Linked DNA regions of Rhodopseudomonas palustris. Each later gene encodes a partner of the first gene's protein in a complex. Links are inferred from orthologs where the notes say so. Each region holds a gene or a part of one and is shown in the gene's direction. Other genes may lie near its edges. The genes, in order: dnaN and HZF03_RS03115.

What was found.
Region 2: the proteins of dnaN (region 1) and HZF03_RS03115 are in contact, whole or in part, in a cryo-EM structure (PDB 8GIZ), measured with the Escherichia coli proteins. The link is inferred for Rhodopseudomonas palustris from one-to-one orthologs.

What each region holds. Positions count from the first base shown.
Region 1 is NZ_CP058907.1:518-15,223, forward strand. Bases 355-3,194 are described here. They hold dnaN (DNA polymerase III subunit beta), read left to right. Parts: upstream 355-1,135; coding sequence 1,136-2,254; downstream 2,255-3,194. Other genes in these bases: dnaA (chromosomal replication initiator protein DnaA), read left to right, coding at 355-902; recF (DNA replication/repair protein RecF), read left to right, coding at 2,498-3,194. Outside these bases: more of dnaA, read left to right, coding at 1-354; more of recF, read left to right, coding at 3,195-3,637; gyrB (DNA topoisomerase (ATP-hydrolyzing) subunit B), read left to right, coding at 3,854-6,295; hppD (4-hydroxyphenylpyruvate dioxygenase), read right to left, coding at 6,473-7,591; HZF03_RS00035 (Lrp/AsnC family transcriptional regulator), read left to right, coding at 7,717-8,196; HZF03_RS00040 (PAS domain-containing sensor histidine kinase), read right to left, coding at 8,242-9,690; HZF03_RS00045 (circadian clock KaiB family protein), read right to left, coding at 9,690-9,974; circadian clock protein KaiC, read right to left, coding at 9,984-11,675; HZF03_RS00055 (methyl-accepting chemotaxis protein), read right to left, coding at 11,884-12,963; HZF03_RS00060 (Lrp/AsnC family transcriptional regulator), read right to left, coding at 13,227-13,736; HZF03_RS00065 (hypothetical protein), read right to left, coding at 13,876-14,085; HZF03_RS00070 (hypothetical protein), read right to left, coding at 14,224-14,472; cbb3-type cytochrome oxidase assembly protein CcoS, read right to left, coding at 14,474-14,659; HZF03_RS00080 (heavy metal translocating P-type ATPase), read right to left, coding at 14,650-14,706. UniProt on the Escherichia coli protein: Confers DNA tethering and processivity to DNA polymerases and other proteins. Acts as a clamp, forming a ring around DNA (a reaction catalyzed by the clamp-loading complex) which diffuses in an ATP-independent manner freely and bidirectionally along dsDNA.
Region 2 is NZ_CP058907.1:663,674-678,424, forward strand. What follows is about bases 7,136-10,020. They hold HZF03_RS03115 (DNA polymerase III subunit gamma/tau), read left to right. Parts: upstream 7,136-7,584; coding sequence 7,585-9,456; downstream 9,457-10,020. Other genes in these bases: HZF03_RS03120 (YbaB/EbfC family nucleoid-associated protein), read left to right, coding at 9,478-9,798; recR (recombination mediator RecR), read left to right, coding at 9,896-10,020. Also shown: prfA (peptide chain release factor 1), read left to right, coding at 1-430; prmC (peptide chain release factor N(5)-glutamine methyltransferase), read left to right, coding at 427-1,296; HZF03_RS03075 (DUF4167 domain-containing protein), read left to right, coding at 1,748-2,443; HZF03_RS03080 (class I SAM-dependent methyltransferase), read right to left, coding at 2,546-3,316; gloB (hydroxyacylglutathione hydrolase), read left to right, coding at 3,494-4,261; HZF03_RS03090 (cupin domain-containing protein), read left to right, coding at 4,258-4,695; HZF03_RS03095 (sugar kinase), read right to left, coding at 4,823-5,761; nudC (NAD(+) diphosphatase), read right to left, coding at 5,758-6,690; HZF03_RS03105 (HIT domain-containing protein), read right to left, coding at 6,695-7,114; more of recR, read left to right, coding at 10,021-10,498; HZF03_RS03130 (hypothetical protein), read left to right, coding at 10,518-10,946; HZF03_RS03135 (AmpG family muropeptide MFS transporter), read right to left, coding at 10,987-12,366; HZF03_RS03140 (DNA recombination protein RmuC), read right to left, coding at 12,435-13,637; def (peptide deformylase), read left to right, coding at 13,787-14,314; fmt (methionyl-tRNA formyltransferase), read left to right, coding at 14,393-14,751. UniProt on the Escherichia coli protein: Part of the beta sliding clamp loading complex, which hydrolyzes ATP to load the beta clamp onto primed DNA to form the DNA replication pre-initiation complex.

The sequences.
Region 1 (14,706 bases):
CCGGCGTCGGCCTCGGCAAAACCCATCTGCTGCAGGCGGTGACCTGGGCCGGGAATGCCGGCACCGAACGCAAGGTGCTGTATCTCACCGCAGAGAAGTTCATGTACGGCTTCGTCGCGGCGCTGAAGACGCAGACCTCGCTCGCCTTCAAGGAAGCGCTGCGCGGCATCGACGTGCTGGTGATCGACGATCTGCAATTCCTACAGGGCAAGACCACCCAGGCCGAGTTCTGTCACACGCTGAACGCGTTGATCGACGCCGGCCGCCAGGTGGTGGTCGCCGCCGACCGGCCGCCGGCCGATCTGGAAAGCCTCGACGAGCGGGTGCGCTCGCGGCTCGCGGGTGGTCTCGTGGTCGAGATGGCGCCGCTGGGCGAAGATTTGCGCCTCGGCATCCTGCGCTCGCGCGTGGTCGCGGCCCGCACCCACCATGCCAGTTTCGACGTACCGCAGCCGGTGCTCGAATATCTCGCCCGCACCATCACGCATAATGGCCGCGACCTAGAAGGCGCGATCAATCGCCTGCTGGCGCACTCCAAGCTGAACAATCAGCCGGTGACGCTGGAAATGGCCGAGCACGAAGTGCGCGACCTGATCCGCCCGTCCGAGCCGAAGCGCATCAAGATCGAAGATATCCAGCGCATCGTCGCGCGGCAGTACAATGTCAGCCGCTCCGACCTGCTGTCGTCGCGCCGGACCGCCAATGTGGTGCGGCCGCGCCAGGTCGCGATGTATCTGGCCAAGACGCTGACGCTGCGTTCGCTACCGGAGATCGGCCGCCGCTTTGGCGGACGCGACCACACCACGGTGCTGCATGCCGTGCGCAAGATCGAAGGGCTGGTGTCCAAGGACACCACGCTGTCGGACGAAGTGGAATCCCTGAAGCGCCAGCTTCAGGAGTAAGGCGCTCGCTGCAGCCGGCGCCGTTCTCGGGCGAATCTCGGGGAAATTTGCGTCGGCGGCGGCCACGTGCTCTTGCGTCCTCCGCACAACCACGCCACCCTGCGGACCCCCCGCGGGTCCGGGCGACCTCAGCGGGTGCCAATGGCCTTGGCGCCGCATCCGGCTGCCGGGCCCCTCCATCATATCCGGCAGCTTCATCACACGATGTGGGCGCGGAGCAGGCGGGTTTTGTAATGAAGGTCACGGTCGAACGCGCGCAACTGTTGAAGTCGCTGAGCCACGTGCATCGCGTGGTCGAGCGCCGCAACACCATCCCGATCCTCGGCAACGTGCTGGTGCGAGCCGAGAACGCGCAGCTCGCGCTGAAAGCGACCGACCTCGACCTCGAGGTCACCGAGACGTTGCCGGCCGAAACCGCGACAGCGGGTTCGACGACCGTGCCGGCGCACATGTTCTACGACATCGTCCGAAAGCTGCCGGACGGCTCGCAGATCGTGCTCGAAAGCGACGGCGATCGTTCGGTGCTGGCGATCCGCGCCGGCCGCTCGCGGTTCACGCTGCAAACGCTGCCGGAGAGCGACTTCCCGGATCTTGCCGCTGGCGAGATGAGCCACGCCTTCCGGCTGCCAGCCTCCGACGTCAAGCGGCTGATCGATCGCACCCAGTTCGCGATCTCGACCGAAGAGACTCGCTACTATCTCAACGGTATCTATCTGCACACCGCCGGTAGCCCCAAAGCATCTAGCTTGCGCGCGGTCGCGACCGACGGCCACCGGCTGGCGCAGCTCGACCTGACGCTGCCGAGCGGCGCCGACGGCATGCCGGGCGTGATCGTGCCGCGCAAGACCGTGGGCGAAGTGCAGCGGCTGATCGAAGACACCGAAGCCGAGATCGGCATCGAACTGTCGACCGGCAAGATCCGCTTCACGCTCGGCAACGTCGTGCTGACCTCCAAGTTGATCGACGGCACCTTCCCTGACTACGGCCGGGTGATCCCGCAGAACAACGACAAGGAACTGCTGGTTGACAAGAAGGACTTCGAAGCCGCGGTCGACCGCGTTTCGACGATCTCTTCCGAACGCGGCCGCGCCGTGAAACTGGCGCTGTCCGCCGGCAAGCTGGTGCTGTCGGTGACCAATCCGGATTCCGGCAGCGCGACCGAAGAACTCGAAGTCGAATACGCGTCCGACCCGCTCGATATCGGCTTCAACTCACGTTACCTGCTCGACATCGCTGCGCAGATCGAAGGCGAAGTCGCCGTGCTCAAGCTCGCCGACCCCGGCTCGCCGACCTTGATTCAGGACCGCGACTCCAAGAGCGCGCTGTACGTCCTGATGCCGATGCGGGTGTAGTCGAGGCGCGCTTTCAACGGCCTCGGCGCTCACCGTCTCGATGATGCGTCATTGCCGGGCTCGACCCGGCAATCCATCCTCTTCGGATGAATTCCATCCTCGCGACTGATCGTGGCGGACGCTTTTGTCAGCGGGAGGACGGGTAATTCGGAGTGACGATCTCTACGATGAATTGTCCGCTGACGCGGACGATGGATTGCCGGGTCGAGCCCGGCAATGAGCTTCAGAGCACGAACGTCGTCTATGACCGCCGCCCGCATCACACGCCTAACGCTGACGCATTTTCGGAATTATCGCGGAGCGTCACTGACCACGACCGCCGACCAGGTGGTGCTGGTGGGGCCGAACGGGGCTGGCAAGACCAATTGCCTGGAGGCGATCTCATTTCTGTCGCCGGGCCGCGGCCTGCGGCGGGCCACGCTGGAAGACGTCGCCAACCATGAGGGCGACGGCTCCTGGGCGGTATCGGCCGAGGTCGAAGGCGCGCTCGGGCTGGCGACGCTCGGCACCGGGATCGAGCCGCCGCGCGGCGACACCACCACAACGCGGCGCTGCCGGATCGACCGCGAGCCCGTCGGGTCGGCTGCCGCGTTCGGCGACCATTTGCGCATGGTGTGGCTGACGCCGTCGATGGACGGGCTGTTCATGGGCGCGGCCTCGGAACGCCGGCGATTTTTCGACCGCTTGGTGCTGGCGATCGACAGCGGCCATTCGGCCCGGGTCTCAGCGCTCGATCGCAGCCTGCGGTCGCGCAACCGCCTGCTGGAAGACGTCCGCAATGCCGACTCGCACTGGCTCGACGCGATCGAGCGCGAAACAGCCGAGCTGGCGATCGCGGTGGCGGCCCAGCGCGGCCAGACCGCGCTCAAGCTCGCCGCGATGCTCGATGCCCGTGGCGCCACCTCGGCGTTTCCGTCCGCCAAGCTCATGCTCGACGGCTGGATGGAGAACGCGCTGACCTCCGAGCCGGCAACCGCGGTGGAGGACCGCTACCGCGCCATCCTGCGCGACAGCCGCGGACGCGACGCCGCCGCTGGCCGGACGCTCGACGGCCCGCACCTCACCGATCTCGAAGTGATCTACGCGCCCAAGGCGATGCCGGCGCGCGATGCCTCCACCGGCGAGCAGAAGGCGCTGCTGATCGGCCTGGTGCTGGCGCACGCGCAGCTCGTCGCCGAGACCACTTCGATCACGCCGCTGCTGCTGCTCGACGAAGTGGTGGCGCATCTCGATCCCGGCCGACGCGAAGCGTTGTTCACCGAGCTCGGCAAGCTCGGCGCGCAGGTCTGGATGACCGGCGCCGATCCTATGGCGTTCGCCGAAATCGGTCCGGCTGCGGGCATTTTCGACGTCGAGAGCGGACGAATCAGGCCGCGCGGATGAGGCGCTGAGACGTGCAAAGCCGGCAGCTTTGCGGCAGTTTGCTGCGGTCGCCAAATCGGCCTTCGCGAGGCTTGCGAAGGCGCCTAAAATCTCTATCTATTCAACAGGTTGAACTGCACGACTTTGCGCTGGTGACGACCCACCTTTCATGGCACAAAGAAGCGCTTCGCTGCGAATGGCGCACGCCGATTCGATCGCAATCCTGAAGGTCCCTGCATGACTGAACCTGCCCGGCAGCCCTCTGCCGAATCCGTGCATCCCGCGCCGGCCGAATATGGCGCGGAATCGATCCGGGTGCTGAAGGGCCTCGATGCCGTTCGCAAGCGGCCGGGCATGTATATCGGCGACACCGACGACGGCTCCGGCCTGCACCACATGGTGTACGAAGTCGTCGACAACGCGATCGACGAGGCGCTGGCCGGCCATGCCAGCCGCGTCGAGGTGATCCTCAACGCCGACGGCTCGGTGACGGTGCGCGACGACGGCCGCGGCATTCCGGTCGACATTCACAAGGGCGAAGGTGTGTCGGCGGCCGAGGTCATCATGACCCAGCTGCACGCCGGCGGAAAATTCGACCAGAACTCGTACAAGGTGTCGGGCGGCCTGCACGGCGTCGGCGTCTCGGTGGTCAACGCGCTGTCGAGCAAGCTGTTGCTGCGGGTGTGGCGCAACGACAAGGAGCACTACATCGAATTCGCCCATGGCGACGCGGTTGCACCACTGAAAGTCGTCGGCGACGCCAATGGCAAACGCGGCACCGAGGTGACGTTCTACGCATCGGCCGAAACGTTCACGCACATCGAATATGACTTCGCTACGCTGGAGCACCGGCTACGCGAACTCGCCTTCCTCAATTCAGGCGTCTACATCGTGCTGTCCGACATGCGCCACGCGGTCGAGAAGCGCGAAGAGATGCGCTACGAGGGCGGCGTCACCGAATTCGTCAAGTATCTCGATCGCAACAAGAAGCCGATCGTGCCGACCCCGGTGGTGATCGGCGCCGAACTGAACGGCATCATGGTCGAAGCCGCGCTGTGGTGGAACGACACGTATCATGAGAACGTGCTGTGCTTCACCAACAACATCCCGCAGCGCGACGGCGGCACCCATCTGGCCGGCTTCCGCGCCGCGCTGACGCGGCAGATCACCGGCTATGCCGAGGCCGGCTCCAAGAAGGAAAAGGTTGCGCTGACCGGCGACGACTGCCGCGAAGGCCTCACCGCCGTGCTGTCGGTGAAGGTGCCCGACCCGAAGTTCTCGTCGCAGACCAAGGACAAGCTGGTGTCCTCGGAAGTGCGTCCGGTGGTCGAAAACGTCATCAACGAAGCTCTCGCTGCCTGGCTGGAAGAACATCCCTCCGAGGCCAAGATCGTGATCGGCAAGGTGGTTGAAGCTGCGGCTGCCCGCGAAGCCGCCCGCAAGGCGCGCGAGCTGACGCGGCGCAAGGGCGCGCTCGACATCGCCTCGCTGCCCGGCAAGCTCGCCGACTGCCAGGAGCGCGATCCGGCCAAATCCGAACTGTTCATCGTCGAGGGAGACTCGGCAGGCGGCTCCGCCAAACAGGGCCGCAACCGCGAATTCCAGGCTGTGCTCCCGCTGCGCGGCAAGATCCTCAACGTCGAGCGCGCGCGCTTCGACAAGATGCTGAGCTCCGAGCAGATCGGCACGCTGATCACCGCGCTCGGTACAGGCATCGGCCGCGAAGATTTCGACCTGTCGAAGCTGCGCTACCACAAGATCATCCTGATGACCGACGCCGACGTCGACGGCGCACACATCCGCACGCTGCTGCTGACGTTCTTCTTCCGGCAGATGCCGGCGCTGATCGAGGGCGGCTATCTCTACATCGCGCAGCCGCCGCTCTACAAAGTGACACGGGGCAAGTCCGAGCAGTATCTGAAGGACGAACGCGCGCTCGAAGACTATCTGATCGCGACCGGGCTCGACGACTGCGCCTTCAAGCTCGCCAACGGCGAAGTGCGCGGCGGACGCGACCTGCTGGCGCTGGTCGAGGATGCGCGCGCGATCCGCTCGACGCTGCACAATCTGCACAGCCGCTACAATCGTTCCGTGGTCGAACAAGCGGCGATCGCCGGCGTGCTCAGTCCGCGCATCACCACGGACATCGCGACCGCCAACGAGGCCGCGGCCTATATCGCGCGCCGGCTCGACGCGCTGGCCGATGAAGTCGAACGTGGCTGGGTCGGACACTTCACCGAAGGTGAAGGCTTCAGATTCGAGCGCACCGTGCGCGGCGTCAAGGAGGTCGCAGCGATCGACGACGCGCTGCTCGGCTCGGCGGACGCCCGCAAGCTCGATGAGTACGCGGCCGTCCTCCAGGAAGTGTATCCGCGTCCCGGCGTGCTGCGACGGAAGGAAGCCGAAACCGCGATCCACGGCCCGATCAGCCTGTTCGAGGCGGTGACTGACGCCGGCCGCAAGGGGGTGGCGCTGCAGCGCTATAAAGGCCTCGGCGAGATGAATCCGAGCCAGCTCTGGGAGACGACGCTCGACACCAACGCCCGCTCGCTGCTGCAGGTAAAGGTGCGCGAGGTGGATGAGGCCGACGACATCTTCACCAAGCTGATGGGCGACGTCGTCGAACCGCGCCGTGAGTTCATCCAGGAGAACTCGCTGCACGCGACCGTGGACGTGTAGTAGGTGAACTAGAACCGCTTGGTGTGAGCATCAAGCGGTGCCGCATTTCTTCTGTCATGGCCGGGCTCGTCCCGGCCATCCATGTCTTCGTCGCGGCTCAAGGATGTCCGGCACAAGGGCACGACGAGGAAGAATTCAAACGTCTCTTAATCCGTCGATCGCGGCACTTTGTCCGCGCTACGCCGCACGCTCCGCTTTCAGCACGCCGCGGCGGATCTGGTCTTCTTCGATCGACTCGAATAGCGCCTTGAAGTTGCCTTCGCCGAAGCCATCGTCGCCCTTGCGCTGGATGAATTCGAAGAAGATCGGGCCGATCGCATTCGCCGAGAAGATCTGCAGTAGCACCTTGGTCTGACCGCCGTCGACGACGCCTTCACCGTCGATCAGGATGCCGTTCCGCTGCAGCCGGGCGACGTCCTCACCATGCTTCGGCAGCCGTGCATCGACGCGTTCGAAATACGTCTCCGGCGGCGACGGCATGAATGGCAGGCCGGCGGCACGAAGTCTTTCGACCGTGCTGTAGATGTCGCGGCAGCCGCAGGCGATATGCTGAATGCCCTCGCCGCGATACAGGCTGAGATACTCTTCGATCTGGCCTGAATCACCGGCGTCCTCGTTGATCGGAATCCGGATCTTGCCGTCCGGGCTGGTCAGCGCCCGCGAGAACAGGCCGGAAGCGCGACCTTCGATGTCGAAGAAGCGGATCTGCCGGAAGTTGAACAGTTTGGCGTAGAACCCGGTCCAGACATCCATACGGCCGCGATGGACGTTGTGAGTCAGGTGATCGATGTAATAGAGCCCGGCGCCGGCGGGCCGAGCGTCGCGGGCACCGACCCAGTCGAATTCGGCATCGTAAGCCGACCCCTTGGCACCGTAGCGGTCGACGAAATACAGCAGACTGCCGCCGATGCCCTTGATGGCTGGCGCGTCCAGCGTCGCCTGCGCGGCCGTCACGCCGGCCGGTTCGGCGCCGAGCGAGATCGCGCGCTCATAGGCCTGCTTGGCATCGACCACGCGGAACGCCATCGACGGCGCGCACGGGCCGTGCGCAGTGACGAAGTCGGTGCCGTGCGTACCGGGCTGCTCGTTGACCAGATAGTTGACGTCGCCCTGGCGATAGACCGAGATCGCCTTGGTGCGATGCTTTGCGACCAAGCTGAAGCCCATCAGCTTGAACAGGCTATGAAGTTGCGCCGGATCCGGATGAGCGAATTCGACAAACTCGAATCCGTCGGTGCCCATCGGATTGTCGGCGCTGATCGTGGCCGGCTGCGCATCGTGCGGAAATGGTCCCATCGGGTGCTCCTCCAGTTTGGTTCTTGAGCCGGTAGTATCGTCTGCCCACCCCGCAAGGGGTGTGCAAATGCGAGCCGGTCGCGATAGATTGTGCACGATCCGCGCATCAAACAGGGCTTTTGCGCATGATGTCTGTCGATGCGTTCGACCTGAAGATCCTGAGCGCGCTGCAGGACGACGGCCGGCTCACCAACCAGGAGCTGGCCGACCGAGTGCAGCTGTCGCCCTCGCAATGCTCCCGGCGACGGATGCGGTTGGAGCAGGACAACATCATCACCGGCTATCGGGCAGAACTGTCCGGCGACGCGCTCGGCTTTGGCGTGGTCGCCTTCATCCAGATCACCCTGGCGACGCATTCGCCGGACAACGCCGAGAAGTTCCGGTCGCTGATCGGACGGATCGACGAGGTGCAGGAAGCCTATTCGTTGACCGGCGACGCCGACTACGTGCTCAAGGCCGTGCTGCGCGACCTGAAAGGGCTCTCCGAGTTGGTGAACAACGTGCTGATGCCGCACCAGAGCGTCGCGCATGTCCGCTCGTCGATCGTGCTGGATCGCCTCAAGGAAAGCGCACGGCTGCCAGTGAAGCTGCTCGCAAACGGCTGACCTATTGGGTGGCGGCGATCAAGGCATCGGCCCGGCCGACGTCGATCAGCTCCTCGGAATCGAGATCTGGCAAACCACGCCGGCGGGATCAAATTCCAGCTTGGCGCCGCCATTGCCGAGGCTGCGGGAGATCAGCGTCTGGCCGAAGCCGGAGCTTTGCGGTGGCGTCACCGGCGGGCCGTCGTGCTCCTGCCATTCGATCGTCAGCGCCTCGTCGGTGGCGCCGACCCGGCGCACCGAGATCCGCCCTGACGGCACTGACAGGGCGCCGTATTTCACGGCGTTGGTGGTCAGCTCGTGAAACACCAGCCCGAGCGACACCGCGGTCTTGGCGTCGACCGCGATGTCGAAACCGTCTGTGACGATGCGGCCGCTCGACAGCGAGGCGAACGGCGCCAGCTCGGCGGCAAGCACATCGCGAATATGCAGGTTCTGCCACGAGGCGTTCGACAGCAGCGTGTGGGTCGCCGCCAGCGCCTGAATCCGGCCGGTGAAGGATTTCTGGAAATCCTCGATGGTGCGCTCGTGCGCGGCAGTGCGGGCGCAGATCGCCATTACCATGGTGAGCGTATTCTTCACGCGATGGTCGAGCTCGCCCATCAGCAGCGCCTGGTGCCGCTCGGCGGCCTTGCGCTGCGACAGATCGACCAGGGTGACGACGCAGCCCTGGGTGCGCTCGCCGGACACCACCAGCGGCGCGGCGCTGATCATCACGTCGGTGATCGCGGCCGACGGGATGCGGACCGCCGCCTCCAGCCCCTGCACTGGCAAGCCCGCGGTCGCCATCGTGACGATGTCGTCGCTGCTCATCAATTCGGAAGCTTCTGGAAAACTGAGCGCGATCGCCTCGGCAAACGTTTTGCCGACCGGCGCCTCGGCGCAGATCCGCATCGCCGCGCCGTTGAGGTGGGTGACGCGGCCGGCGCGGTCGCACACGATCACCGCTTCATTGGCCGAGGCCAGGATCGCGCGCGCCAGCCGCTCGGATTCGCGGGCGGCGGCGGCCTGCTCGCGCTCGCTGATGTCGGTGAAGGTGATCGCCGCGCCGTGGACGACGCCGAACTCCAAAGGCGTGCCGGTGAGCAGCATGCTGCGCTCCGCATCGCCGACCCGTAGATGGATTTCGGCCGATCGCCGTTCGCGCTGGGCCTGCGCCAAAAGGCGCCGGAACGCCCCCTGATTGGCCGGATCGAGCAACGCGATCAGAGCAGAAGCGGTGAGCGAGCCGTGGGCGCAATCGAGCAGCGCGCACAGCGCCTGGTTGGCGTAGAGCAGCTGGCCGTCCTGATCGAACGCCGCGGCACCGACGTCCATCGTTTCCATGAAGGTGCGATAGGACTGGCCGCCACCTTCTAGCGTGAACACCTGCTCTTCATCGGCGGCACGAACGACGACCGCGTCGATTTCGCCGTCGCGGATCGCCCGCAGCGTCTCCTCGGCCTCCTCAAGCCGGGCTTCCAGTTCCGCCCTGCTCAGCGCCGAGACCGCCGACATCACGAGGACGACTCCTCCACCGCAAGATGCACCAGGACTTTCGGCGTGTCGGACAGGTCGCCGATGATCTTACGGATCGGCACCGGCAATTCCTTCACCAGCGTCGGGATCGCCACGATGCCGTGCTCGCGGGCGAGCTGCGGCGATTTCTTCAGATCGATCACTTCGACCTTGTACTTACCGGCGAGGTGCTCGGCACAGATCTTCTCGAGGTTGCGGATCGCCGCGAGCGATTTCGGCGTTTCGCCGGCGACATACAGCACCAGCTTGATCGGATCGGCCATCGTCGTCCCCTAGTCCGTGTCACCGGCTGAGCCGATGAAACCCCGTCTTCGCGCCATTTCGGTGACATCGCGCTCGCTCTGCGCGCGAAAGCTGGCTTCCGCCTGGGTCAGCCGCTGCAGCTCTGCTTCATCGACCGCAAGATCGGCCTTCAACGCTTCGATTTGTGCGAGTGCACGCCGGCGGCGTTGCTCGATCTGATCCTGCAGCCGCGCCACCTCGGTGCGGCGCTCGCTCTCGGCGCGGCGCTCCTTGGCTTCTTCGGCCCTGCGCGCCGACCCAGTCAGCGCGCCGCCTTCGCCGAGATACGGCGGCAGCAGATGGATGCCATCGTCCGACATCACGAACTCGCGCACCTGGTTGGAATGCGCGATGCCACGGGCCTTCAAGAGATAAAGCTCGCGATTGAACTCGCCATGCGCTTCGCGATTGAGCAGCAGGATCCAGGCGTCCATCAGCGACGACAGGCCGGCATCGGTCTCGGTCTGGGCGCCGTGCGCCAGATGCGTGAAGGCGCCGGTGATGCCGTTGGATTTCAGATAATCGACGATCCGCAGCAGCATCGATTGCACTTCACCGATCTGCCCACTCTCCGTGAACGCTGAGATCGGGTCGAGCACCACGAGGTCCGGCTTGAAGCGGGCGACTTCGCGCAGCATCACTGCCAGATGCATTTCCAGGCTGTAGAACGTCGGACGCGCCCCGATGTAGCGAAGCTGACCGGTACTCAGCCAGCGGCCCAGATCGGTACCGACCGATTTCATATTGCGGACGGTCTGCGCCTCGGATTCCTCAAACGACAGGTATAGTGCCTTCTCGCCCCGCCGGCAGGCGGCGTCGACTATCATACAGGCCAGCGAACTCTTGCCGGAGCCGGCGACGCCGGTGATCAGCACGCTGGTGCCGCGGTAGAACCCGCCGCCGGACAGCATCGCGTCGAGGTCGGGAACGCCGCTCGAGATCCGCTCCTCGTGCACCTTGTGCGACAGCCCGAGCGAAGACACCGGCAGAACGCTGAAGCCCTCTTCGTCGATCAGGAACGGATATTCGTTGGTGCCGTGCGCAGTGCCGCGATATTTGACGATGCGCAGTCGGCGGGTCGAAATCTGATTATCGACACGGTGATCGAGCAGGATGACGCAGTCGGAGACGTATTCTTCGAGCCCCTGCCGGGTCAGTGTGCCGTCACCGCGCTCGCCGGTGATGACCGCGGTCAGCCCCTTCTGCTTCAGCCAGTCGAACAGCCGCCGGATTTCGGCGCGCAGCACGGCGGGATTCTGAAATGCCGAGAACAGGCTCTCGATGGTGTCGAGCACGATCCGCTTGGCGCCGATCTGGTCGACCGCAAACTCGAGCCGGAGAAAGAGTGCTTCTAGATCGTAGTCACCGACTTCGGCGACCTCGGTCGGATCGATTGCGATGTGCTCGATCAGCACCCGCTCCTGCGCGATCAGCCCCTGCAGATCGAATCCGAGCGAGGCGACGTTATCGACGATGTCGACCGGGCGTTCTTCGAAGGTGACGAACACGCCGGGCTCGTCATAGAGGCGCGCGCCGTTGATCAGGAAGGTGGACGCGAACAGCGTCTTGCCGCATCCGGCCGAGCCGCACACCAGACTGGGGCGTCCCGAGGGCAAGCCGCCAAGGGTGAGATCGTCGAACCCTTCGATCCCCGTCAGAGATTTGGATATGCCGTCCGCCATCGCACCACAGGTCGTTTTCCGATTTGTAGGAGAACAGGAACTCGCTGCCTAGGGTAAGCCCTGCGAAAATCCTGGAGTCCGACGCGGGAACGAATTGAGGCTTTCTGCGTTTCGGCGGCTGATCCTACCTAACTGTCAAACTAACTTGACGGTTCTCGCCGCCGGCTCGCCGCGGTTATGTCTCGAAACAGATCACGATCCGGAACGATCAATCCGCGCGGCTGACGATCACGCCGTACCAGCCGAGCCCCCGGTAGGTCTCATAGCCCGGCGTCCGGTGGAAGCCGACGAGCGCACCCCGGCCGTCACGGTAGGTGCCGCAGGTGGGATGGGCCGACTGCAGCGGAAACCGCTCGTCGAGGATGCCCTGCCCATCCGAGGCGGCGATCACGCGGCGGTCGGCGTCGAGCAGCAGGACCCGTAAGCGGTTCGGATCATCGACGCGGACGCCCTGCACGATCGCGTTGGCCTGAGCTTCCCAGTCGAAGTGGACCGCCAGAATGCCGAGCGGCGCACCGTCGCTGCGGCCGTCGGCGCGAACGCTGGCGCAGTAAGTCGCCACCTGCGCATCACCGAGCAGCGGCACCCGCTCGATATTGCCAGCCACGTAGTCGTCGCCGCTGCGCAGCCGCAGCGCTTCCTTGAACCATCCCTGGCACGCTACGTTATTGCCCGCCACCGAAAAACGGTCTGACCGTCCGTTAGCCAGTATGGTGCCGTCGAGGCCGCACAGCCACAGATCGAGATACACCGTATAGGCCGACAGGATCACGCCCATGCGCGCGGACGCATGGGCGGCAGCCTCGGGGGATGGCCGAGCTACGCAGTCGACGACGGCAGAATCGGTCGCCCACCAGCGGACATCGCAGGTGCGCTCATAGAGATTGCGATCGATCAGTTCGACGGCATTGAGCGCCAGATCGACCAGCCGATCACCACGTGACCGCTCTGTCATATTGCCGATCGAATCGATCAGTTCGCCGGTTCGCTTGGTGAGTTGGGTTTCGAGATCGCGCGCGATCTGCTCGATCTGAGCACCGACGTTGCGGACTTCCTGCGCCACGATAGCGAAGCCGGCACCTTGCTTGCCGGCGCGGGCACTTTCGATCAGGGCATTGAGCGCCAGAATTTTCATCTGGCTGGTGATCTTCTGGATCGTCCGGGTTTTGCCGCAGGCGATCTCGTTGACCTCCGACGTCAGCCGCGCGACCAGCGCAGAGACATCGGCACGATCATCCGCCTTGGGCTCACCGGCCCGATCGTCTCTGCGAACGGCTGCGGCGTGCATGTATTTCCATCCCCGACGCTGAATGGCGCCGGGGATAAATTTGAGCGAATCGTCCTAATGAGGACTAAACCACAAGAGGGGAAAGACACCCGCAAACAACCTTCGATTGCTGATAGTTTGTGCAGATCGACCGATTAGTCGACAACTATCAACCGTCACAATTCATAAAGGCAACTAACTACCTTCGGCCGAAGGATCGCGGCATCGCCGATGGACTATTGATTCGTCGACCGCTGCCACCAACGTGAGCTGGGCTCGGACGATTAAGATACCGGCATCGGTGGCACCGGCAGCGCCGTCACCGACTTGATCTTCTCCATCGCAAAGCGCGACGTGACGTTCTTCAGCGGCACGGTTCCGATCAGTTTCTTGTAGAACTGATCGTAGGCGCGCATGTCCGCGACGACCACCCGCAGCATGTAGTCGACGTCGCCGGCCATCCGGTAGAACTCGATCACCTCGGGCATCGCACTGACGGCATCGGCAAACGTCTTCAGCCAGGCATCGGAGTGATCGCCGCTCTCGATCGAGACGAACACCGACAGCCCCAACCCGATCTTGTCCTGATCGACCAGGGCCACCCGCTTGATGATCACTCCGTCGGCCTCGAGCCGCTGGATACGCTTCCAGCACGGGGTCGACGACAGCCCGACCCGATCGCCGATCTCGGCCACGGACAGCGAGGCGTCCTGCTGCAGTACGGTCAGAATTTTGCGGTCAATCGCATCAAGCCGACGGTTGGATTCGGCGACGACGCTGTCGATGTCGGTCATGACGAGAGAACTTTCTTCCAAATTCGATGACGAGACGCATCATATATGGAAAGAAATTTCTCGCAAGCATGGGGTTCCGGTCCGCGAGGCGAGCTGCGACCGGCCGCCTCGGGACCAGAACGTCTGAAATTATAAGTGGTTAGGCGACCCTCAGTTTGGGGCCGCGGCCGCTTGGCGAGGCTTCGAGATGGCGGACCGCCGCTTTTTGCGCATCGCCGGGAGAGCGGAAGCCCTGCCCTTCGAGCCCGGAGAAGTCGTCGCAAGCGGCATGGAAGCGGAAACTGCGACCATCGCGCACCACGATACCGGCGGCACGCGAGTTCACTTCGATAATGAAGGCATGGGACATGGCGGCACTTCGTTGGTCGTCGACTCGCTCAGGTGAGCGGGTACGCCGGCCTGATAGCCGCGCTCTGTTTCACCCAGATGAAGCGCGCTTAAAGCTTTGATCTAACGTCGATCTGCTGAGTCCGGACGGAACCGCCGCTCAGCAGCAAGACATCGGCGGAAACGCCGGCTGCAGCTTGCGCAGCGCACGATAAAACCGCGCAAACCAGCGGCGCGGCCAGGGCTGCGCCTGCAGCCAACGCTCCTGCACGTCGTCATCAGGCTCGGTCGGCGCTTCGGCCGCGTCCGAGGTCGGGGCCGGCTCGATCACCGGGGCGGCGGCCGGCTTGGCCGGAGGCTCGAAGGCGACCGCGATCCGCGGCCGGTCGTCATAGGTGAGCATCGCCATATCAGCCTCGCTTTTCTGCCGGCACATTGGCCGGCGGTGGCAAGGGCGGATCGTCGTCGGCGATGGCTCGCCAGGCGGCTCCGTCGAGATCTTCGTACTGGCCGCTCTTCAGCGACCACAGAAACGCGACCAATCCCAGCAGGCCGAGACCTAGCGCCAGCGGGACGAGGATCACCATTACTTCCACGGCGCGGCTCCCCGGCGGCCGCGGCGCGCCCGCATCGCGTTCAGCAT
Region 2 (14,751 bases), 670 kb from region 1 along the record:
GGACGACCTGCGGATCGAGACGATGCGGGCGCAGGGCGCCGGCGGCCAGCACGTCAACAAGACCGAGTCGGCGATCCGCATCACCCATCTGCCGACCGGCATCGTGGTGATGATGCAGGACAGCCGCTCGCAGCATAAGAACCGCGCCTCGGCGATGAACATCCTGCGCTCGCGGATCTACGACGCCGAACAGCAGCGTCTCGACGCGGCGCGCTCCGCCGAGCGCAAGGCCAAGGTCGGCTCCGGCGACCGCTCCGAGCGGATCCGCACCTACAACTTCCCGCAAGGCCGCGTCACCGATCACCGCATCAATCTGACGCTGTACAAGCTGCCGCAAGTGATCGCCGGCGAAGCGCTCGGCGAACTGATCGACGCGCTCACCACCGAGCATCAGGCGGCGCAGCTCGCCGAGCAGGGCAACGCGGCGTGAGCGACGCTCCGACGATCGCATCCGCGCGTCGTCGTCTCGCCCGGCAATTCCAAGACGCGGGCATCGAGTCCGCCGCGCTCGATGCCCGGCTGTTGGTCGGCGAAGTCTCCGGGCTCGATCTCACCGGGCTTTTGATTCAGGCCGAGCGTATCTTGACCGCCGAGGAGAACGAGCGGCTGCAGTCGTTCGCGGCGCGGCGGCTCAGGGGCGAGCCGGTGGCGCGCATCCTCGGGATGCGCGAGTTCTGGGGGCTGCCGTTCGAGCTCTCCGCCGACACGCTGGTGCCGCGCCCTGATACCGAGACGATCGTAGAGGCCGCACTCGCGATTCTGGCCGAACGATCCTCACTAGCGCCGCGGATTCTCGATATCGGGACCGGGAGCGGTGCAATCCTGCTGGCGCTGCTACACGAATGTCCGGACGCCGTCGGCGTTGCGACAGACATCAGCCTCGGCGCGCTACGCACCGCGCGAGGCAATGCGCAGCGTCTTGGGCTTGCTGATCGCGCCTGCTTCGTCGCCTGCGACTACGCTTCGGCGCTGTGCGGGCCGTTCGACCTGATCGTCTCCAACCCGCCCTATATTCCAGGTAACGAGATTGCGGCGCTTGATCGCGAGGTGCGGGACCACGATCCGCGACGCGCGCTCGACGGTGGCGACGACGGGCTCGATGCTTACCGGAAAATCATCCCCGAATCGGTCCGGCTGTTGCAACCAGGCGGCGTGTTGGTGGTTGAAATCGGACAGGGCCAGGAAGGCGATGTAAGCGCCCTGATGCAGGCTTCGGGGTTAACCGTCTCTGACCCCTTCCGTCCTGATTTGTCAGGGATTTTCCGGGCGGTGACAGGGCGTCTCGCGGTCCTCTGATATCGGAACAAATTGCAAAAAACCGCTTGGAATATCGACCGAGAGCGACTACGTTCCGCTCCAGATATCGGTAAGAGCGGCTGGCCCCGCGGTGCGGAGTGGGGCATATTGGTCTCGATGAGAGCCCCTGACCGAATGGGTTCCACACGGCGGCTTCGATCAAGCGCGATTGGCTGGGACAGCCGCGCAGCTTTCAGCCGCGGAGCGCACGAAAGCCTAACGACTCACGCTTGAAGAACTCACGCGAGATGAGCTGAGCCCTTTAGCACGGGCTCGATGAATTGATCCGGCCGGCGGTGTAACGGCCGCCGGATTTGGAGAACGCGTCTTTGCTGAGCGCGACACGCAGCATTAGCGATTTGAGACTGATGGGCTGTTCGGACGGGCGTGGCCAGACCTGCGCGTAGCGCAGCCATGCTTTGCAAAATGGGGTTCGGTAAGAAGGTAGGACATGAGAAACGGGCAGAACAATAAGCGGCTGCGCAATCGGAATAACGGCGGCAATAACAACAACAACCGGCGCGGCCAGAACCCGATGACTCGGGTGTTCGAGTCGAACGGTCCCGATATCAAGATCCGCGGTACCGCCTCTCACATCGCCGAGAAATACGTTCAGCTCGCCCGCGATGCCCGCTCCTCGGGGGATCCCGTAGCGGCCGAGAACTACTATCAGCACGCCGAGCACTACTTTCGTCTGATCGCGGCGGCCCAGGAGCAGTTCCGGCAGAACCAGCCGCAGCCGCGCATCGACAACGACACGCTGGACAACGACGACGACGGCGAGGGCGATTTCTCCAATTTCGGCGCCGAGCCGGGCCTCGTCCCTGTACAGCAGCCCCAGCCGTACCAGCAGCGCGAGCAGCCGCAGCCCTATCAGCCGCGTGAGCAGCCGCAGCCGCGTGAGCATCGCCCGCAGCCTCAGTTCGTGCCGCGCGAGCAGCCGCAGCCGGCGGCGGAGGGCGTCGATCGTCTGCCGTCCTTCATCACCGGCCCGCAGCCGCAGCTAGGCCCCAACGCGTTCGAAGGCAACGGCGGCGGCGGTGAACGCTTCCCGCCGCGTCGCCGTCGTCGTCCGCGCGGTGAGCCGGCAGCGGCGCAGGCCGTCGCCCCGGCTCCGTCGGGCGAGGATGCCGGCGCCGGCGAGTAAGCCTTCGCGACCGGCCGCAAGAGGTCGATCAAATCAGACGAGGCCGCGCCGGTTGGTGCGGCCTTTGTCGTTTCGGCACGTCTTGGTTCAGTCGATGCCGTGTCAGCGCAGCAGCGGCGGCGCGTCCGGCTCGTCGGCCTGCATCGGAGTTGGTGACGGCACCAGCGACGGCTCAAGCGACGGAATCAACCGAATCCGCTCGCGCTTGACCGGCTGCGCCCGGACCACCTGTTTGGTGGCTTCGACCACGTGCACGCCGGCGAACGGCATGGAGGTCGATGCGCCGATCCGCTCCCAGGCCGGCGCCGAGCGCAGCAGCCAGCCTTGCCCCAGAGGAGGCACGAACAGCGCCTCGCTCCAGGCCGTCGGGGTGAACCAGGTTCGCCGGAGCAGGTCGGCGATCTGCGAGCGCGAATACGGCCGGCCGTGACCGAACGGGGTGTTGTCGAGCCGCGCCCAAACGCCGCGGCGATTGGGGACGATCGCGAGCAGCCGACCGGCCGGCGCCAGCACCCGCCACACCTCGCGCAGCAGCCGTTCAGGATCGTCGGACATCTCCAACGCATGCACCAGCAGGATGCGATCGACCGCGGCGTCCGGCAGCGGCAACGCGTGTTCGTCGACCAGCGAGGACAGCGTCGACCGCGCGGTTGGCCATTTCAGCACGCCCTGGGCCGCCGGCATGAAGGCAATGCAGCGTTCGCACCTGTCGCGGAACAGGCCGAGATACGGCGTCGGATAGCCGAAGCCGAGTACGCGATCGCCGCGCGCATCCGGCCATCGCGACTGGATGCCGCGGTTGATCAGCCGTCGTGCCACGATGCCGAGCCGGCTACTGTAGAACTCTCGCAGATCCACGACGTCGATGGTCATGGCCGACATTTACCACGCCGTCGTATGGTCCGGCAAAGCCACACCCTGCTTGGTTTACGAGGCTGTGACCGCTTCATTTCGTCCCGGTCTGCCCCCATGTTAGAGTTCGACTTGCGTGACGCCGGCGACAGAAACGGCGCCGGGCACGCTCCTGCCGCCTTTAGTTCCGGAGATCTCATGCCCGCCGACATCCGCATCGTTCCGTGTCTCACCGACAATTTCGGCTATCTGGTCCACGATCCGGCCACCGGTGCCACCGCTTCGATCGACGCGCCGGAAGCTGCTCCCCTGATCGCCGCATTGGACAAGGAAGGCTGGAAGCTGACCGACATTCTGGTCACGCATCACCACGGTGACCATGTCGGCGGCATAGCCGAGCTGAAGAAGAAGTATCAGTGCCGCGTCCATGCGCCGCACGACGCCAACGCCAAGATCGCGGACGCCGACGTGAGGCTGCAGGAAGGTGACGTCGTTCGGGTCGGTGACCTCACCGCGCGGGTGCTGGAAACTCCCGGTCACACCCTCGATCACCTTTCCTACGTGTTCGACGCCGACCGTGCGCTGTTCGCGGCCGACACGCTGTTCTCGATCGGCTGCGGCCGGGTGTTCGAGGGCACCTATCCGATGATGTGGGAATCGCTGCTGAAGCTGCGGGCCCTGCCCGACGACTTCAAGCTGTATTGCGGCCACGAATACACCGCCTCCAACGTCAAATTCGCGCTCGGCATCGAGCCCGACAACGCCGCGCTGCAGGCACGCGCCAAGCAGGTCGAGGCACTTCGCGCCGAAGGTAAGCCGACGATTCCGGTGACGCTCGGCGAGGAGAAGCAGGCCAACGTATTCCTGCGCGCCGACGTGCCGTCGGTCGCCGCCGCAGTCGGAATGCCCGGCGCTCCCGCCGCCGAAGTGTTCGGCGAGATCCGCGAGCGCAAGAATAACGGGTGAGCGCGGTGTCTCTCACTGCCGCGGAGGTGATCGCGCGGCTCGGTCTGCAGCCGCACCCGGAGGGCGGACACTATCGCGAAACGTTTCGCGATCCCCGCTGCGACGCCAGCGGACGCAGCTACTCGACCGCGATCCACTTTCTGCTGCGGGCGGGCGAGCGCTCGCACTGGCACCGGATCGATGCGGTCGAAGTCTGGCACTATTACGCAGGCGCGGCCCTGATGCTGGAAGTCGCCGGCGAAGACGGTCACCGCGCCGCGACGCTCGGCCCAGATCTCGTCGCCGGGCATCTGCCACAAGTGATCGTGCCGCCGCAGGCCTGGCAGGCGGCAACATCGACCGGCGAGTGGACGCTGGTCGGCTGCACTGTCGCGCCGGGCTTCGATTTCGCCGGCTTCGAACTGGCGCCGCCCGGCTGGGAGCCGGCGCGATGAAGTTCGTCGGGAGGATGAGGCTGGAGGATGGGTTCGCGCGCTGCGCGTAACCTACCGCAACAAACCGCCGAGCAGCATGATGGATCGAGGCGCAGGGCGCTTAATTCATCATGCGAGTCTGGGTGATTTACAGCGCGCCGACCGGTGATTTCGCCAGCAGTTCGTCGACTTCCGCGCGGCTCGGGCAGGCGAACGCGCCGCCGGGGCGGGTGCATTTCAGCGCCGCGGCTGCGGAGGCAAAGCGCAGCGCGTGGGCGATGTCCTGGCCTTCGCCGTACGCGACGGTGAAGCCGCCATGGAAGATGTCGCCAGCACCAAGCGTGTCAACCGAATGCACCGGAAACGCCGGAGTCTCGCGGAACTGCTGCTTGTCGTCGAGCCACAGCGTGCCCTTCGGGCCGCGTGTCACTGCCACGAAAGCATGTGTCAGCGTTGCCAGCTTCTTCAACGCTTCGGCATCATCGGCGATGCCGGCGGTGCCGTGCAGGGCTTCGGCCGAGCAGATCAGATGCGACGCCGCCGTCAGCAGGCCCTCGTTCATCGACATCGCGTTATCGACATCGACCACCACAGGAATGCCACGCCGGGTCGCCTCGGCGCACAGCGGCGTGACGAAGCTGGAGCAGCGGCTTTCGGTGAGGATGGCGTCGCAGTCTCTGAGCAGCGTGTCGGCGTCGGGCAGCGCGACCTTCCACAGTCCGGGATCGCGGAACGTCACGATGGTGCGCTCACCGGTCGGATCGACCAGCACCGCGGAGATCGGCGTCACCAGCCCGGGCATGTGAATGAGCCCGCTGGAGCCGATGCCTTCTTCAGCCAGCTTGTCGAAGATGAAGCCCGCTGCGGCTTCGCTGGCGTCGCCCATCGGGCCGCACATCTGCGCCTTGCCGCCGAGCCGCGCGATGCCGATCGCAGCGTTGAGCGCGTTGCCGCCGCAGATCTCGCCGAACGAGCTCGCCGGCACCTTGTTGCCGCGGCCGGGCACCGCCTCGATCCGGAAAGTGAGGTCGCGCACCGGAATCCCGATGCACAACACCCGCGGCTGGCGTTTGGCAGTGTCGCTCATGATTGTCCCTCCAGCCAGCGGCCGAGAAGATGGTGCGCGATGGCGAACGGGTGCGGCCCGAGCAGTCCGTCCGGATGCTCGCGCTTCAGCATCTGCGCCGCCTCGTCGCGGGAAAACCACCGCGCGTCTTCAAGTTCAGTAAGATCGACGGTGATGTCGTCGCTCGTGGCGGTCGCCGTGCAGGCGATCATCAGCGACGACGGATACGGCCATGGCTGCGTCATGTAGTAACGCACGTCGGTGCACAGAATGCCGGACTCCTCGACGATCTCGCGGCGCACCGCGTCCTCGATCGTCTCGGCTGCTTCGACGAAGCCGGCGAGGCACGAATACATCCCGGCCGGAAACTGCTTCTGCCGGCCGAGCAGGCATTGGTCGCCGCGCGTCACCAGCATGATCACCACCGGATCGGTGCGCGGGAAGTGCTCGGCCTTGCAGGACGGGCAGTCGCGCTTCCAGCCGCCTTGCCCCATCGCGGTGCGGGTGCCGCAATTGGCGCAATAGCCGTGGCGCTGATGCCAGTTCACCAGCGACTTCGCCATCGCGATCGCCGAGAGCTGTTCGACCGGCAGCACGCCCTGCATCGCAAGGCCGCGCAGCTCGGCGAGACCGGCATCGGTCCGGCCGGCGAGCTTATCGGCCGCAGGGGTGCCGATCCCCATGCCGAACACGGCTGCGCCGTTTCGCAGACCGAGGAAGATCGTGCCGGGGTTGGCGCCGAGCGCCAGCGCCTCCTGGATCGTCAGCTCGGCCCGCGGGCCGCTGGCTTCGTGCTTCACAAGCAGCGAATCGCGGTGCACGACGTAGGCGCGGGTATCGCCGCGCTCCTCCATCGCCATCAGCTTGGCGTCGTTGCCGCGCAGATGCGCGGCGCGGTCGAGCACGTGGGTGACGAAGGCTGGCCGGCCGAGCGGGAAAGGTGTGCTCATCGGCTCAGCTCAACCAGATCTTGCGGCGGAGCAGGTTGATGAACTGCTGCACCTCTTCGGGATCGTGCGCCAGCGGCGGCATCACGCCCCACACCGGCCGCGGCCAGGCGACATCGCTGGAGCGCCGCGCGATGATGTGAATGTGGAGCTGCGGCACCAGATTGCCGAGCGCCGCGACATTGAGCTTGTCGCATTTGGTGACCTCTTTGAGCGCCCGGCTCACTCTGGCGATCTCTGTCATCAACTGCGCCTGCGCCACCTCGTCGAGGTCAATGATCTCGCTGACATCGGGCCGGCGCGGCACCAGCAGCAGCCACGGATAATGCGCGTCCTTGATCACCAGCACCCGGCTGAGCGGCAGGTCGCCGATGCTGATGGTGTCTTGTTCGAGCCTTGAGCTCAGCGACCAGTCGGAGGGGGACATTGCGGTTCCATCGGCCCGTTCGGGGAGGCATGGGCTCTTGTCTGTGGCGGGGACGGCGCACGGCCGCCTCGCAGTCATACCAAGCCGTCCGGACCGGCGGAAGCGCCCCCTAGCCGAAGGTCCAAGGCGTGCCAAGCGGCGTGACCGGCGACTTGCATTCGGGTCGGTTTGGCGCCAAATAGGGACCGGGAGATTGGCGGTGGACGAGCCTCTCGCCAACCGGGTCAGGTCCGGAAGGAAGCAGCCCTAACGAGGTCTGGATCGGGTCGCTCGTCAGTCTCCTACCTCATTTTTCGGCCGTGCTGCCCCGTGATCGGGGCACCGCGGCCGAATGAAGGTGGGGCCAGGACTGGCAGATGCCGGTCCGGTGTGAGGGGTGTTTCGGGCCAGCCGCATGATCCTGCCCCGTCGCAACCGCCCCGTTCCCCTCCGCAATCCGGCCCCACAGACACAGCATTGCGGACCGACCGATGAGTGACTCTGGCCTTTCCGCGACGCCGCCCGCTGCTCCTGAGCAGCCGGTCAGCGCGAGCGCGCCGGCCGGTGCCTATCGGGTGCTGGCGCGGAAATATCGCCCCAACAGCTTCGACGATCTGATCGGCCAGGAAGCGGTGGTGCGCACCGTCTCCAACGCGTTCGATACCGGACGGATTCCGCAGGCCTGGATTCTCACCGGCGTTCGCGGCGTCGGCAAGACCACCACCGCGCGCATCCTCGCCCGGGCGCTGAATTACGAATTGCCGGACGGTTCGGTGAAGGGGCCGACCATCCACATGCCGGTGCATGGCGTGCACTGCAAGGCGATCATGGAAAGCCGGCACATGGACGTGCTGGAGATGGACGCCGCCTCGCACACCGGCGTCGACGACGTTCGCCAGATCAACGATAGCGTGCGCTACGCGCCGGCCTCCGCGCGCTACAAAGTGTACATCATCGACGAAGTCCACATGCTGTCGACGGCGGCGTTCAACGCCTTCCTGAAGACACTTGAGGAACCGCCGGAGCACGCAAAATTCGTGTTCGCCACCACCGAAATCCGGAAAGTGCCGGTGACGGTGCTGTCGCGCTGTCAGCGTTTCGATCTGCGCCGGGTCGAAGCCGACGTGCTGATGACGCATCTTGGCAATATCGCGCAGAAGGAAGGCGTCGAGGTCGAGCCTGAGGCGCTCGGAATCATCGCGCGCGCGGCCGAAGGCTCGGTGCGCGATTCGCTGTCGCTGTTCGACCAGGCGATCGCGCATGCGGCCGGCCTAGTGCGCGCCGACGCGGTGCGGCAGATGCTCGGCCTCGCCGACCGCACCCGCGTGATCGAACTGTTCGACGCACTGGCGCGCGGCGATATTGCAGCCGCCTTCGCTGAATTCCGAGACCAGTACGACACAGGTGCCGATCCGGTCGTCGTGCTGTCCGATCTCGCCGAATTCGTCAATTTCGTCACCCGCGTGAAGATCGTGCCGGCGATCGCCGACAACGTTGCGTTCGGTGAGACCGAGCGGGTGCGCGGCCGCGAATTCGCCGCCAAGCTGTCGATGCGGGTGCTGTCGCGGATGTGGCAGATGCTGCTGAAGGGCATCGCCGAGGTGCAGGGAGCGACCCGCCCGGCGGCCGCCGCCGAAATGGTGCTGGTGCGGATCGCCTATGCGGCAGACCTGCCGACGCCCGATGAAGTGCTGCGGATGTTGGAGCAGAGCGGTGGCGGCGATGCGCCGGCCATCTCAGGCGGTGGTGGCAGCAGCAGTCGCGGCGGTCCGTCCGCTTCCCTGGCGTCGGCCCCGGCTTTGTCCGCTCCCAGTGCGATGATGCCGCGTAGCGCACCGACCATGAGCGCCGCAACTGCGCCGACCATGCTGCGCGGCGGCCCCGACGGTGCGGCGCGTTCGCCGGTCAGCGCGCCGGCGCCAGCGCCCGAACCACCGGCGCTGAAGATCACGACGTTTCCGCAACTCGTCGCGCTGGCTTCCGAGAAGCGCGACGTGATGACTCGGCTAGCGCTCGAAGCCGATGTGCGGCTGGTGCGAATCGAGGACGGACGGCTCGAACTGGCGCTGGAGCCGAGCGCATCGCGCAGCCTGATCAACGATCTCGGCCGCAAGCTCGAACAATGGACCGGACGGCGCTGGACCGTGATCGTCTCCAACGCGCCAGGCGAGCCGACGCTGCGCCAGCAGAGCATGGCACAGCAGAACGAACGCGAGCGTGCGGCGGAGAACGATCCGCGAGTCCAGGAAGTGCTGGCGCGATTTCCCGGCGCCAAGCTGACGGTGCGGCGCCTCGCCCCCGAGCCGGTGGAGATCGAGTCTGATATGGACGATCCCTCCGAGCGAATCGACGACGACGATTAGCGATCTGAAAGGAAACCGATCATGGCTGACTTTCTCGGCATGATGAAACAGGCTGCCCAGCTTCAGTCGAAGATGAAGGCAATGCAGGCTGAGCTCGACCAGATCGAGGTCGAAGGCTTGTCCGGTGGTGGCCTCGTCAAGGTACGGATGAGCGCCAAGATGGAGGTGCGTGGCATCTCGATTGATCCGTCGCTGATCAAGGCCGACGAGCGCGAAGTGCTCGAAGACCTGCTGGTGGCGGCGCATGGCGACGCCCATCGCAAGGCGGAAGCCGCGATGCAGGAGAAGATGCAGGCCCTGACCGGCGGCCTCGGCCTGCCGCCCGGGCTCGGCCTGGGCTAGTCTTTCTGGCCTTTCGATTCGCGCCTTAGACGCTCGTCTCGTCAATGAGAGTGGCGGAGCGGTGCGTCGTCGCGTCTGATCAACACACGGAGACCCGATGGCCGGTGCCGCAGGCCCCGAGATCGAACGTCTGATTCAGTTGCTGGCGCGGCTACCCGGATTGGGGCCGCGCTCGGCGCGCCGCGCCGCGCTGCATTTGATCAAGAAGCGCGACGCGCTGATGGCGCCGCTCGCCTCCGCCCTGCAGGTTGCGATCGACAAGATCGAAGTGTGCAGCACCTGCGGCAACATCGATTCACAAAACCCGTGCACGGTGTGCACCGATCCGCGACGGGATTCCTCGATCATCGTGGTGGTGGCTGACGTTGCGGATTTGTGGGCACTCGAACGCGCCTCTGCCACAAACGGCCGGTACCACGTTCTGGGAGCGACGCTCTCGCCGCTCGACGGCGTCGGCCCCGAAGATCTGACGATCGACGCGTTGGTGAAGCGTGCACATGACCCCGGCGTTGCCGAGATCATCCTGGCGCTCAACGCCACCGTCGATGGCCAGACCACCGCACATTACGTCACCGACCTCTTGCAGGACGCCAACGTCAAGGTGACCCGGCTCGCTCACGGCGTGCCGGTCGGTGGCGAACTCGACTATCTCGACGAAGGTACGCTGTCGGCGGCGATGCGACAGCGCACCTTGTTCTGACCCAACCGGATTGGACCTGATGACTCAGCCACGCTTGACGCTCTCGACGATTGCCGCGCTCGCCCTGACGCTCGTTGCCTCCGGGGTGTCCGCGCAAGATTCGCCGCAGGGTGCGACGCAGGCAGCGCTGCCGAAGCCGACCGCGCTGCGGGTGGGCGACATTCTCAGCGGCGAGCTGAATGCGTTGAAGACGCGGGCCAAGGGCACAAAGGGCCCGGTGTATCAGCTCGTCAGCGATCCGCGCCGGTTGCCGGCACCGTCCGGGCTGTGCAACCTCGAGAATGGCCCGGAGACCTTCCAGATTGTCCCCGCCGACGATGCCCAGGCGGCGCAGCTCAAGTCACACCGCGGCAAGCAGGTGGCGCTGAAGGTCAGCTCGGTAGCGTGCGCCAACGAGCCCGGCCAGATGAGCGAGGCGGTGGTGACGAAATGGAGTCTGGTGAAGTAAGCGACGGGCTCTCGTCGGCGTTGCGAGGAGCGGGCGGCGCCTAAACCTTCACCGGTCCGAGCGCGGCGAAATGGCCGCGGCGTTGCAGCCACGCCAGCAGCACCAAGCTCGGCGCCGCGACCGCAACGCTGATGGTGAAGAACGCCGGCCAGCCGGTGGCCTGCGCGACGTATCCGGCGCTCGCGGACAGGTAGGTGCGGCCGACGGCGGCGAGGGCGGTGAGCAGCGCGTATTGCGTCGCAGTGTGCAGCGGGTTCTGGCACAGCGCCGACAGGTAGGCGACGAAGATCACGGTGCCGATCGCGCCGGTGAAATTTTCCACCGAGATCGCCAGCGCCAGCGCCCATTGGTTGACGCCGACGGTCGACAGCCAGGCGAACGCCAGATTCGACACCGCCTGCAGCACCGCACCGATCCATAGGCTCGCCACCAGCGAATAGCGCCGCGCCAGATAGCCGCCGGCGAAGCCGCCGATCAGCGTCGCCGCCAGCCCGACGCCCTTCACGATTGCCGCATAATCATTGCGCGAATAGCCGAGATCGATCACGAACGGCGCCGTCATGGTGCCGGAAAATGCATCGGTGAACTTGAACAGCACCACGAAGGAGAGAGCGGTGAGCGCGTCCTTGCGGGTGAGAAATTCGGTGAACGCCCCCAGAGCGGCGTGGATCACCCGCTTCAATGCGCTCTCGCCGCTGGTCGCCGCTTCGGCGCGGCGCGACTGTTCCGGCTCGGTGGCGAGCAGCGCGGTGACGGTGCCGATCAGCACCATCGCGGCCATCGTCACATAGCCCCACATCCATGCGGTGGTTCGGGTCAGTCCGGTACTTTCATAAGCGCTGACCAGGAACAGCACGCCGGCGGTGGAGATCAACATGCCGATGCGGTAGGCAGCCACGTAGGACGCCATGCCGGCAGCCTGCTCCTCTTCCGGCAGGCTCTCGACCCGGAACGCGTCGACCACGATGTCCTGGGTCGCCGAGGCGGTGGCGACCAGCAGCGCGCCGATTGCCACATACAGCGGCGACTTCGCCGGATCGGTGAGCGCCAGCAGCAGGATCGCGGCGATCAGCAGCAGTTGGACGAACACCAGCCAGCCGCGGCGGCGTCCGAATGCTCTGGTGAACAGCGGCACGTGCAGCGCATCGACCAGCGGCGCCCAGATGAACTTCAGCGTGTAGGGCGTGCCGACCAGCGCGAACAACCCGATCGTGCCGAGGTCGACGCCGGACTCCCGCATCCATACCAATAGGGTCGAGCCGGACAGCGCCAGCGGCAGCCCCGACGAGAACCCGAGGAACAGCACCACCAGCACCCGCGGCTGCAAGTACACCGCCATCGCCTCGCGCCAGCTCGGCTTGGTGGAGATCTGCGGAGCGGCGGGATCGGCCTCTGGCAGGCCGGCAGTAGGGCTGGTCATGGGATGAACCTATCCGATTCGGCGACACCGGGCGGACGGCCCGGCGGTCGCGGCCCGAGCGGGCTGCGTCAGCTCCGCGTCATTTCATCGATCCGGAAACTCGCTGCGGCGAACAGATCGGCGCGATCCGGCGCCAATGGGGCTTCGGGGGCAGGTGCTGATGCCGTCCCGGCGGCTTGGTCGGTGAAGTCCAGCTCCTCGATCCGAGCGGCGCGGCGCTCGATCTTGTCGGCGGAGATCAGGATCTGGCGGACGTCGTCCGTGACCTGGCCGAAATGGGTCTGCAGTTTGGTGACGCGCTCGCGCAGCCGAGCCAGATCGTCGCCAAGACTGAGCACCTCGGTGCGGATCTGGTCGGCGGCGTCCCGCATCCGAGCGTCTTTGAGGATCTGCTGCATCACCTGGATCGCCAGCATCAGCAGAGACGGCGACACCAGCACGACGCGAGCCCGGTAGGCTTTCTGAATGACGTCGTCGAAGCCTTCGTGGATTTCCGCATAGACCGACTCCGACGGGACGAACATCAGCGCGGTGTCCTGGGTCTCGCCGGGGATCAGGTATTTCGACGCGATATCGTCGACATGGCGCATCACGTCGGTGCGTAGCCGCTGCGAGGCCGCTTTCTTGGCTTCCTCGGTGGTCGCTTCGCGCAGCGCGGTGACCGCTTCGAGCGGGAACTTGGCGTCGATGCACAGCGGCGGCTGATTCGGCATCAGCACCACGCAGTCTGGCCGTTTGCCGGTCGACAGCGTGTACTGGAACGCGAACGAGCCTTTCGGCAGCCCGTCCTGCACGATCGTCTCCATCCGCGCCTGGCCGAAGGCGCCGCGGGCCTGCTTGTTGGCGAGCACGTCGCGGAGCGTCGTCACCTGGTCGGTCAGCTCGGTGAGGTTGTCGTGGGCACGGTCGATGATGCCGAGCCGCTCGTGCAGCGCCTGCAGGCTCTGCATGGTGTATCGGGTCGACTGGGTCAGCGACTGGCCGAACCGGTGGGTGACGCTGTCGAGCCGTTCGCTCATCGCCCGCGCCATCTCGGCCTGGCGGCCGGCGAGTGCCCGGCCCATCGCATCGACCCGGCCGTTGGCCTCGTGCTGAGCCCGCATCAAAAGCGCCAGTCGTTGATCGATTTCCGCGGTCCGCCGCGTGGCGCTGCCACGGGCGATCAGCACGACGATGGTCGTCAGCAGGACCAGCGCCAGGGCGGCGAAAACGGCGGCGGCCATGCCGATGTTGACCGGCAGATCGCCGAGCCTGAACAGAATCTGGTCCATCGCCGCCGGTGTAGCAGATTGCACAGCCATCAAGAACGAAGATAGAACATGACGCTGAACAGACCTTTAAGGCGAGCCGCGCCGAAAGTGGCAGAAGCTCCGGTCGGTCCCGGATTGACCGCAACGTCGGCGCCGCTTAAATCGCCGCCATGGCCCTACGCGAAATCATCATTCTGCCCGACAAACGGCTGCGCGAGATCTCCAAGCCCGTCACCGAGGTGACGACCGAGATCCGCAAACTCGCCGACGACATGTTCGAGAGCATGTACGAGGCCCCCGGGATCGGACTGGCGGCGATCCAGATCGCCGAGCCGGTGCGGCTGATCACGATGGACATCGTTCGCAAGGAGGGCGACGGCAAGAGCGATCCGCGCGCCTTCATCAATCCTGAGATCGTCGGCGCGTCCTCGGAGATGAACGTTTACGAGGAAGGCTGCCTCTCGATCCCGGAATACTATGCCGAGGTCGAGCGCCCGAAGACGGTGCGGATCCGCTACACCGATCTCGACGGCAACGTGAAGGAAGAGGACGCCGACGGCCTGTTCGCGACCTGCATCCAGCACGAGATCGATCATCTCAACGGCGTGCTGTTCGTCGATCACCTGTCGAAGCTGAAACGCGCGATGGTGATCCGCAAGTTCGAGAAGGCTGCCAAGCGCGGCATCAAGTACGTCTGAGCGCTCGCGAAGGTGATCGGCCGGCGCGTTGCGACGCTCGGCCCTCCGTCGCCCAGACCTGTCCGGGACCTTCACGCCATGCCGCTTCGCCTCGTCTTCATGGGAACGCCCGAGTTCGCGGTACCGACGCTGCTGGCGCTGGCGGCTCATGGCCACGACATCGCCGCGGTTTATACGCGCGAGCCGAAGCCTGCCGGTCGGGGCATGAAGCTGCAGGAGACGCCGGTGGCGCTCGCCGCGCACCGGTTGCAGGCGCCCGTGCTGACGCCGAAGACGCTACGCACCGATGAAGCACTGGCGAATTTTCGCGCCCACGAGGCGGATGCGGCCGTCGTCGTCGCTTATGGCATGATCCTGCCACAGGCGATTCTCGATGCCCCCGAGCTCGGCTGCTACAATTTGCACGGTTCGCTGCTGCCGCGCTGGCGCGGCGCCGC